3 regions of the Pseudaquabacterium rugosum genome follow, and region 3 is predicted to be linked to each of the others. Evidence: predicted binding sites of a transcription regulator. Region 3 holds the regulator's gene; each other region holds the start of a gene.

Region 1 (3,270 bases), on a different contig from region 3:
GTCGCCAACTTCGGCCCCGACATGCTGGGCCTGCGCGGCACCCCGGAGGAGACGCTGGCCGCCGCCAGGCACTTCAAGGTCTACTTCAACAAGGTGCCGGGCAAGACCGACACCAGCTACACGGTCGACCACACCGCCGGCAGCTACGTCTTCGACACCCAGGGCAAGGTGCGACTGTTCACCCGTTACGGCAGCGGCGCACAGGCACTGGCCGACGACATCCGGCTGCTGCTGGCTGAAGCCGCCGCCTGAGGCTCGCCGGGCCGGCGTCCCGTCTTCCCGGCGCGCACAGGCCGGCCGTGAGCTGGACGTGCGCCGGGCGGACGGGGCCCGAAACGCGAAGGCCGCCCGAAGGCGGCCTTTTGTCGTGCAGCACGGCGGACAGGCCGCACAGGCCTGCCGTGTGGATCGCGGCCTCAGGCCGCCACCGCCTCCATCGCCTTGCGCATCTTCTTCATCGCGGCGACCTCGATCTGGCGGATGCGCTCGGCGCTGACGCCGTATTCCGCGGCCAGCTCGTGCAGCGTCATGCCACCCGAGGCGTCGTCGTTGACCTTGAGCCAGCGCTCCTCGACGATGCGGCGGCTGCGTGCGTCCAGCACCTCGAGCGCCTGCAGCAGGCCGTCGCCGGCCAGATGGTCGCGGCGGCGCGACTCGATCACGCGGGTGGGCTCGTCACGGTCGTCGGCCAGATAGGCGATCGGGGCGAAGGCCTCCTCGCCGTCGTCGCTGCCCGAGGGTTCGAGCGCGACATCACCGCCGGCCATGCGGGTCTCCATCTCGACGACCTCGGCCGGCTTGACGTTGAGTTCCTCGGCCACGCGCTCGATCTCGGCGGCCGAGAGGCTGGCGCGGTGGCTGTCGGCGGCACTGGCGTCGCCCTTGAAGGCCTGCTTCATCGAGCGCAGGTTGAAGAACAGCTTGCGCTGGGCCTTGGTCGTGGCCAGCTTGACCATGCGCCAGTTCTTCAGGATGTACTCGTGGATCTCGGCCTTGATCCAGTGCATCGCGTAGCTGACCAGGCGCACGCCTTGATCAGGGTCGAAGCGCTTGACCGCCTTCATCAGGCCGACATTGCCTTCCTGGATCAGATCGCCCTGCGGCAGGCCGTAACCCAGGTACTGGCGCGAGATCGACACGACCAGTCGCAGGTGCGACATCACCAGGCGGCCGGCGGCGTCCAGATCGCCGTGCTCGCGCAGGCGGCGGGCGTAGGTGGATTCCTCTTCCGGCGTCAGCATCGGCAGCCGGTTGACGGCGGAGATGTAGGCGTCCAGGTTGCCCAGCGACGGAACCAGGGCCCAGGGGTCGCGCAGGGTCAGTGCGGTGGAGGAGGCGGTCATCGTCATATGCAGGCTCGGAGTGGCAGGAGGCCGCTTCGGTTCCATCGATATTAGCACTCGGTCTGGATGAGTGCTAAGACGCGGCCCACCCCGGATCGACGGAAAAGCACGCCCTGGGGGGTGGTGGGCGGAGGGCGCCCCCGCGGGCCGGCCCACCGGCACGCAGGGCTGGCCGCCGGGGCCCGGAGGGCCGCGTCCGACCCGGCATCGGCCCGTCACGGCCCCGATCGACCGCCGGATGACGTCGTTCCGGTGCGCTCCCGCGTCGCCTGCAGGCAAGTCGGGTGGTGGCGGCGTGGAACAGTGGGTCCATGTCGTCGCCCGTGGTGCGCTGCGGCGGCGCTCCCCATCCTCCTCTTCCGGACCTTGCCATGACCCGATCGTTCCCGATCCGTGCGGCCGCCCTGGCCGTCGCCTGTCTGTCCGTCCTGCCGGCCGCCCGTGCCGCCGAGCCCGCCGCCTGCCAGAAGGTGCGTTTCGCCGACGTCGGCTGGAGCGACATCGCCGCCACCACCGGCCTGGCCTCGGTGGTGCTGAAGGCGCTGGGCTACCAGACGAGCGTGACCGTGGCCTCGGTGCCGATCACCTTCGCCGGCATGAAGAGCAAGCAGCTCGACGTGTTCCTCGGTTACTGGAATCCGAGCATGACGCCGATGATCGAGCCCTTCGTCAAGGCCGGCCAGATCCAGGTGCTGCCGGTGCCCAACCTGACCGGTGCCAAGTACACGCTGGCCGTGCCCGAGGCGCTGTGGCAGGCCGGGCTGAAGGACTTCAAGGACATCGCGCGCTTCCACAAGGAGCTCGGCGGCCGCATCCTGGGCATCGAGCCGGGCAATGACGGCAACGCGCTGATCGCCGACATGATCAAGAAGAACCAGTACGGCCTGAAGGACTTCAAGCTGGTGGAGTCGTCCGAGGCGGGCATGCTGGCCGAGGTCCAGCGCGCGGCGCGGGGCACCCGGCCGGTGGTCTTCCTCGGCTGGGAGCCGCATCCGATGAATGTGCAGGTCAAGATGCGCTACCTGACCGGCGGCGACGACGTCTTCGGCCCCAACTTCGGCGAGGCCAAGGTCTACACGGCCACGGCCACCGGCTATGCCGAGAAGTGCCCGAACGTCGGCACCTTCCTGAAGAACCTGCAGTTCAGCACCACGATGGAGAACGAGGTGATGCTGGGCGTGCTCGACAAGGTCAAGCCCGAGCAGGCGGCGCGCACCTGGCTGCTCAAGCACCCGGAGGCGCTGGAGCCCTGGCTCAAGGGCGTCACCACCGTCAAGGGCGAGCCGGGTCTGCCGGCGGTGCAGGCCGCGCTGAAGCCGGCGGCCAAGCCGTGAGCGGCGCGTTGAACGGGGTGGCGGTGGGCGGTGTGGCGAGCGGGGACGACGGTCTGCCCTGGATCGACAGCCACATCGGCGGCCAGCGCGTGCGCGGTGGCGGCGCGGTCTGGGTCAAGCAGGACCCGGCGCGCGGCACGCCGATCGGCCGCGTGGCCGCGGCGGATGCGGCCGACATCGGGACCGCGATCGCGGCCGCCCGCGACGGCCAGGCCCGCTGGGCCGCGCTGTCGGGCGCCGAGCGCGGCCGCGTGCTGCAGCGGGCCGCGGCCCTGCTGCGCGCGCGCAACGACGCACTGGCCGCGCTGGAAGTGGCCGACACCGGCAAGCCGATCCAGGAGGCGGCCGTGGTCGATGTGGCCAGCGGCGCCGACTGCATCGAGTACTACGCCGGCCTGGCCGCCCAGCTCAACGGCCAGCAGCTGCCGCATCCGAACGCGCTGATCTACACCCGGCGCGAGCCGCTGGGCCTGTGCGTGGGCATCGGCGCCTGGAACTACCCGCTGCAGATCGCCTGCTGGAAGTCGGCCCCGGCGCTGGCCGCCGGCAACGCGATGCTGTTCAAGCCCAGCGAGCTGACGCCGTCGACGGCC
Region 2 (3,270 bases), 100 kb from region 3:
GCTGTTCTTCGGCCCGACGCTGCTCTTCGGCCCGCTGGTGGCCGCGGCGTGGACCCGCTGAGCCCGGCCGGGCTGGCGGCACGGGCCGCCGCGCTGCCGGCGCGCGAGGTCGCCGACGGCCAGGTCCGCACCATCGGCCTGACCGGCGGCATCGGCAGCGGCAAGAGCACCGTGGCGGCCCTGCTGGTCGGACTCGGCGCGACGCTGGTGGACACCGACGCCATCGCCCACGCGCTGACCGGCCCCGGCGGCGCGGCCATGCCCGCCCTGCGCGCGGCCTTCGGCGAGACCATCGCCACGGCCGACGGGGCGCTCGACCGCGCGGCGATGCGCGCACGCGTGTTCGCCGATGCCGCGGACAAGCGCCGCCTGGAAGCCCTGCTGCATCCGCTGATCCATGCCCAGGCGCTGGACCAGGCGCTGCAGGCGCTGCGTGACCCCGGCGCGGTGGTCGTCTTCGACGTCCCGCTGCTGGCCGAAAGCGGACCGGACGGCCCCTGGCGCCGCCGCTGCCAGCGCGTGCTCGTGATCGACTGCGACGAGGCCGAGCAACGCCGCCGCGTGATGGCACGAAACGGCTGGAACGAGGAGCAGGTCCAGCGGATCATCGATGCCCAGGCCCCGCGGGCCGTGCGCCGGGCGCTGGCGGACGCTGTTCTGCTGAATCAGGGGATCGACAAATCGGCGCTGATGGACCAGCTTCTGACGATTTGGCAGCGCTGGTGCGGGGGGAACCGCCCGCGGGTATGAAACAATCGGCAATGACCCGCGGACATTTCCGTCCCCGGCGAACACGCGCTGCCCGTGGTCCTGTACGAATATCCGTTCAACGAGAGCATCCGCACCATGCTGCGGCTGGAACACCTGTTCGACAGGCTGGGCCGGCTGCTGGCACGTGAATCGGCGCTGGACCACCACTTCGCGCTGCTCACCATGTTCGAGATCACCGAGGTCGCCGCCCGCGCGGACCTCAAGAGCGATCTGCTCAAGGAGCTCGAACGCCACAAGGCCCAGCTGGTGGCCTGGCGCGACAACCCCGCGGTCTCGCAGGGCGCCCTCGACGGGGCCATCGAACGCATCGACCACGCGTTCAACGGCCTGAACCAGCAGTCCGGCAAGGCCGGCCACACGCTGGCCAGCAACGAGTGGCTCAACAGCCTGAAGAGCCGCATCGGCATCCCGGGCGGCACCTGCGAGTTCGACCTGCCCGCCTACCACGCCTGGCAGCACCGCAGCCTGGACCGCCGGCGGATCGACCTGCACGCCTGGGTCTCGACCCTGGCCCCGCTGGCCGAGGCGCTCGGCGTGCTGCTGGGCCTGCTGCGCGACTCCGGCGTGCCGCACATGGTGGCCGCCACGGCCGGGCAGTTCCAGCAGAGCCTGCCGCAGGGCCGCGGCTACCAGATGATGCGCCTGCGCATCAGCGGCGACGACGACCTCGTGCCCGAGATCACCGGCCACCGCCTGCTGGTGTCGGTGCGCCTCATGCGCGCCGATGGCGACGGCCGCCTGCGCACCGCGCCGGTGGACACCGCCTTCGAACTGACGCTGTGCGCGTGAGGCCGGGCGCCCGGCCCTGAACCCGGTCGCGCCCCACGCCGGACGCGCCGTCTCCGTCCTGTCCCACCCTTTGCCTGCCTGCCCGACCATGGCCGACACCTCCACCAGCGGCCGGCCGCCGCTGCGCGCGCCCTGCCCGACCTGCCGCCAGCTGATCGCCTACAGCACGGACAACCCCTGGCGCCCGTTCTGCAGCGAGCGCTGCCGCGGGATCGACTTCGGCGCCTGGGCCAACGAGGACTACCGCGTGCCCTCGCCGCCGGCGCAGACCGACGACGACGACCTGCCGCCGGTCTGAATCAGCGCCCGCGCCGGTCGCCTCCCCCCGGAAAAATCCCGCTTTCCGGCCTCTTGAAAGGCCGGAGCCCGTCCCTATAATTCGTTCTGCTAGCACTCGCTGGTGCTGAGTGCTAACAGCTCGGCCCGGCCCGCAAGGGCTGCCGGCGATCGATCCAGCGGGGTGCCGAGGGGCATTCCGCGCGCTGAACCGACCTTGTACCAAGGACACACGATGAACCTCCGTCCCCTGCACGATCGCGTGATCGTCAAGCGTCTCGAGCAAGAAACCAAGACCGCCTCGGGCATCGTCATCCCTGACAACGCCGCCGAGAAGCCGGACCAGGGCGAGATCCTGGCCGTCGGCCCGGGCAAGCGCAACGACAAGGGCGATTTCGTCGTCCTGAACGTCAAGGTGGGCGATCGCGTCCTGTTCGGCAAGTACAGCGGCCAGACCGTCAAGGTCGATGGCAACGAACTGCTGGTGATGCGCGAGGAAGACCTCTTCGCCGTGGTCGAGAAGTAACTCGCCACCTGCGTCGTCTACCCTCACACTGATCGATTCGGAGAATCCTGAACATGGCTGCAAAAGACGTTGTCTTCGGCGCTGACGCCCGTCACCGCATGGTCGAAGGCGTGAACATCCTCGCCAACGCCGTCAAGACCACCCTGGGCCCCAAGGGCCGCAACGTGGTCCTGGAGCGTTCCTTCGGCGCCCCCACCGTCACCAAGGACGGTGTCTCGGTGGCCAAGGAAGTCGAGCTGAAGGACAAGCTGCAGAACATGGGCGCGCAGATGGTCAAGGAAGTCGCTTCCAAGACCTCTGACAACGCGGGCGACGGCACCACCACCGCCACCGTGCTGGCCCAGGCCATCGTGCGCGAAGGCATGAAGTACGTAGCCGCCGGCATGAACCCGATGGACCTGAAGCGCGGCATCGACAAGGCGGTCTCCGCCCTGGTCACGCAGCTGAAGGCCGCCTCGAAGGCCACCACCACGTCCAAGGAAATCGCGCAGGTCGGCACCATCTCCGCCAACAGCGATGCGGACGTTGGCGAGATCATCGCCAAGGCCATGGACAAGGTCGGCAAGGAAGGCGTCATCACCGTCGAAGACGGCAAGTCGCTGGACAACGAGCTCGACATCGTCGAAGGCATGCAGTTCGACCGCGGCTACCTGTCGCCGTACTTCATCAACAACCCGGAAAAGCAGGCCGCCCTGCTCGACAACCCGTTCGTGCTGCTGTACGACAAGAAGGTGTCGAACATCCGTGACCTGCTGCCGACGCTGGAGCAGGTCGCCAAGGCCGGCCGTCCGCTGCTGATCATCGCCGAGGACGTGGACGGCGAGGCGCTGGCCACCCTGGTGGTCAACACCATCCGCGGCATCCTGAAGGTCGTCGCCGTCAAGGCGCCGGGCTTCGGCGACCGTCGC
Region 3 (3,270 bases):
CCTGCTCGCCCAGCGCCTGGCTGAACGGCTGCCGGACGCAGCCCTGTCCGTGCGCATCGCCTGCCAGCTCGGCATGGTCTACGCCTGGGCCGGCAGCACCGAGGCCGCCGAAGCCGAATTCACCGCCGCCGCGGCCGATGCGGCGCGCCTGACGGAGCCATCGCTCGCACTCTGGGCGGGAGCCGGCCTGGCCTTCAACGAACTGCTGAGGCTGTTCCGCGAGCGCTACTACGCCGGCCAGATGCCCGACACGGCGCTGCTGCGCGAGCGCCTGCACGCCTGTGCCGCGCTGTGGGATGCGGACGCACCGCCAGCCATGGCCGGCGCACCCGGCATGGGCCGTCGTCTGCAACGGCTCGGACGCTGTGCGCGGGCGCTGTGCCAGATCTGGTCCGGCGAGCTGGAATCGGCCCGGCGACAGGGCGCACGCCCCCTGATGCTTGAAGCCGGCAGCCCGCGCGCCGACGCCTGGACGCGGCTGCTCGGCCACTGGCTGCGCGCCGAGCTGGACTGGTCCGGCCGCTCGATGGGCTCGGCCCAGGGCGCGGCGACCCGGCTGCTCGAAGCGGCCGCGCAGGCCGGATTCGAGCCCATGGAAGGCCTGGCGCGCATGCTGCGCACCCAGATCCACAAGGCGATGGGCCGCTTCGATCTGGCGCTGGATGACGAGCGGCAGATGCGGCGTCGCGAACAGCTGCTGCGCGCGGAATCGCTGGAGAACCGCCAGCGCGTGGTGCAGGCCCAGCTCGACGTGCGCTACACCCGCCGCCATCTGCAGCAGCTGGCTGAACGCTCGCGGGAACTGGAGCGGCTGAGCTTCGAGGACGCGCTGACCGGCATCGCCAACCGCCGCAGCTTCGAGCACCGCCTGCAGCGCCTGCTCGGTCGCGGGGCGGTATTGCCGCAAACGCTGTGCGTGGCGCTGATCGACGTCGACGACTTCAAGGCGATCAACGACCTGCACTCGCACGGTGCGGGCGATGCGGCACTGCGCGGCATCGCCGATGTGCTGCGCCAGTCCGTGCGCGACTATGACGTCGCAGCCCGCCTGGGCGGCGATGAGTTCGTCGTGCTGTTCGCGCACTCGACGCTGGACACGGCACGCCAGGTCTGCGAGCGCATCAGCGAGCGCGTCAGCGCGCTGCGCTGGGACGACTGGCCGGCCCTGCGTGCCAGCATCAGCATCGGCGTGGCCTCGGCGCGTCCGGGCGACACGATGGATGGCCTGATGCAGCGCGCCGACGCGTGCATGTTCCGTGCGAAGGAGCGCAACGACGGCCAGTCGCTGCAGGTCGAATCCGCCTGGTGAAGGCGGACAGCAGAGGTGGTGGTAGGCCGCCCGTGAGTCGAACACGGCACCAACAGATTATGAGTCTGCTGCTCTAACCAAGCATGAGCTAGCGGCCCCCTGCGAGCCGTGGATTCTAGGCCGGCTCAGCGCGGTCCGGACAGTGCGTTGCCCACCAGACGGGCGGTGACATCGACCAGCTGGATCATGCGATCGTAGGCCATGCGGGTCGGACCGATCACGGCCAGCGTGCCCACCAGCTGGCCGTCGACCTCGTAGGGCGAGGACACCACCGACAACTCCTCGTAAGGCACGACGCCGCTCTCACCCCCGATGTAGATGCGCACGCCGTCGGCGCGGCTGGAGTTCTCCAGCAGGCGCATCAGCTCGGTCTTCTGCTCGAACAGATCGAACATCTTGCGCAGCGAGCCCATGTCATGGCCGAAGTCCTGCACGCCCAGCAGGTTGCGCTCGCCGGAGACCACCACCTGCTCGCTGCGCTCGGCCATCTCGGTGCCGGCCTGGACGGCGGCCTGCATCAGCTGCGCGATCTCGCCGCGCAGCGTGTCGATCTCGCCGCGCAGGCGCTCACGCACCTCGTCGAGGCCGAGGCCGCAGTAGTGGGCATTGAGGAAGTTGCTGGTCTCGACCAGCTCCGAGGGGCTGTAGTCGCGCGCGGTGATGATGACGCGGTTCTGCACATCGCCATCGGGCGCCACCAGGATCACCAGCACCCGCTTCTCGCCCAGGCGCAGGAACTCGATGTGGTGGAAGACGCTGGTGCGCTTGGGCGCGGTGACCACGCCGACGAAGTGCGACAGGCTGGACAGCACCTGCGCGGCCTGGGCGATCACCCGCTGCGGTTGGTCGGCGGCCTGCAACTGGTCACGCACGCTGGCCACGTCGGCCGGCGACTGGGACAGATCGGACAGATCCAGCGCCCGGGCCGTCAGCATGGTGTCGACGAACAGGCGGTAGCCCCGCGGGGTCGGCACCCGGCCGGCACTGGTGTGGGGGCTGGCGATCAGACCCAGCTCTTCCAGATCGGCCATCACGTTGCGGATGGTCGCCGGCGACAGCTCCAGGCCGGAGGCCTTGGACAGCGTGCGCGAGCCGACGGGCTGGCCGTCGGCAATGTAGCGCTCGACCAGGGTCTTCAGCAGGGTGCGGGCACGCTCGTCCATCTTGCGCAGGCAGCTCGGGGGGGTCGGCTTTTCGATTGTAAGGATACGCCGCCGGTGCCAGGCCCGCCCAACGGCGGGACCGTACGGACGGTCACAGGTGCTGTGGTGTAATCCGCCGCATGTCGGGCCGCTTCCAACATGCCGCTCTGGTGGGCAAGTACCAGGCCGAGGGCATCCGGCCGCTGCTGGAGGACATCGCGCACGTGCTGGTGCGCCAGGGCCTCGAGGTCTCGATCGAGCGTCAGACCGCGCTGAACACCGGCATCACCGAGTTCGAGTCGCTCGATGCCGAGGGCATCGGCCGCCGCTGCGATCTGGCCGTGGTCGTCGGCGGTGACGGCACCATGCTGGGCATCGCCCGCGAACTCGCCCGTCACGACGTGCCGCTGGTCGGCATCAACCAGGGCCGCCTGGGCTTCATCACCGATGTGCCGCTGAACCAGTGGCGCGAGGCGCTCGGCCCGCTGCTGGCCGGCGACTACGAGGAAGACCCGCGCGCCATGCTCGAAGGCGCGGTCTGGCGCGACGGCGAACGCATCTTCGAGGGCCTGTCGCTCAACGACGTGGTCGTCAGCCGCGGGGCGCTGGCCAGCATGATCGAGATCCGCGTCGACATCGACGACGAGTTCGTCGCCAACATCCGCGCCGACGGTCTGGTGCTGTCCTCGCCCACCGGCTCGACCGCCTATTCGCTGTCGGCCGGCGGGCCGATCCTGCATCCGCGCATCGGTGGCTGGATCCTGGTGCCGATCGCCAGCCACACGATGAGCAACCGGCCGATCGTGCTGCCCGATTCGG

The links. The regulator HrcA, encoded in region 3, represses chaperone genes, less so after heat shock. The targets are predictions, from matches to a motif close to TTAGCACTCNNNNNNNNNGAGTGCTAA.
Region 1: rpoH (RNA polymerase sigma factor RpoH) is a predicted target of HrcA. The motif match lies at 1,394-1,420, and genes of this name have one in related genera.
Region 2: groES (co-chaperone GroES) is a predicted target of HrcA. The motif match lies at 1,948-1,974, and genes of this name have one in related genera.

Annotation. Positions count from the first base shown of each region.
Region 1 covers NZ_JBBUTF010000002.1:320,841-324,110, forward strand. Annotated here, with positions in the region: gene AACH11_RS02045 (SCO family protein) at 1-252, shown strand, start outside; gene rpoH (RNA polymerase sigma factor RpoH) at 417-1,343, opposite strand; gene AACH11_RS02055 (choline ABC transporter substrate-binding protein) at 1,715-2,677, shown strand; gene betB (betaine-aldehyde dehydrogenase) at 2,731-3,270, shown strand, end outside.
Region 2 covers NZ_JBBUTF010000005.1:38,515-41,784, reverse strand. Annotated here, with positions in the region: gene AACH11_RS06160 (prepilin peptidase) at 1-61, shown strand, start outside; gene coaE (dephospho-CoA kinase) at 94-750, shown strand; gene zapD (cell division protein ZapD) at 805-1,560, shown strand; gene AACH11_RS06145 (DNA gyrase inhibitor YacG) at 1,649-1,858, shown strand; gene groES (co-chaperone GroES) at 2,072-2,362, shown strand; gene groL (chaperonin GroEL) at 2,416-3,270, shown strand, end outside.
Region 3 covers NZ_JBBUTF010000005.1:139,235-142,504, reverse strand. Annotated here, with positions in the region: gene AACH11_RS06620 (GGDEF domain-containing protein) at 1-1,309, shown strand, start outside; tRNA gene AACH11_RS06615 (tRNA-Ile) at 1,329-1,407, opposite strand; gene hrcA (heat-inducible transcriptional repressor HrcA) at 1,435-2,472, opposite strand; gene AACH11_RS06605 (NAD kinase) at 2,592-3,270, shown strand, end outside.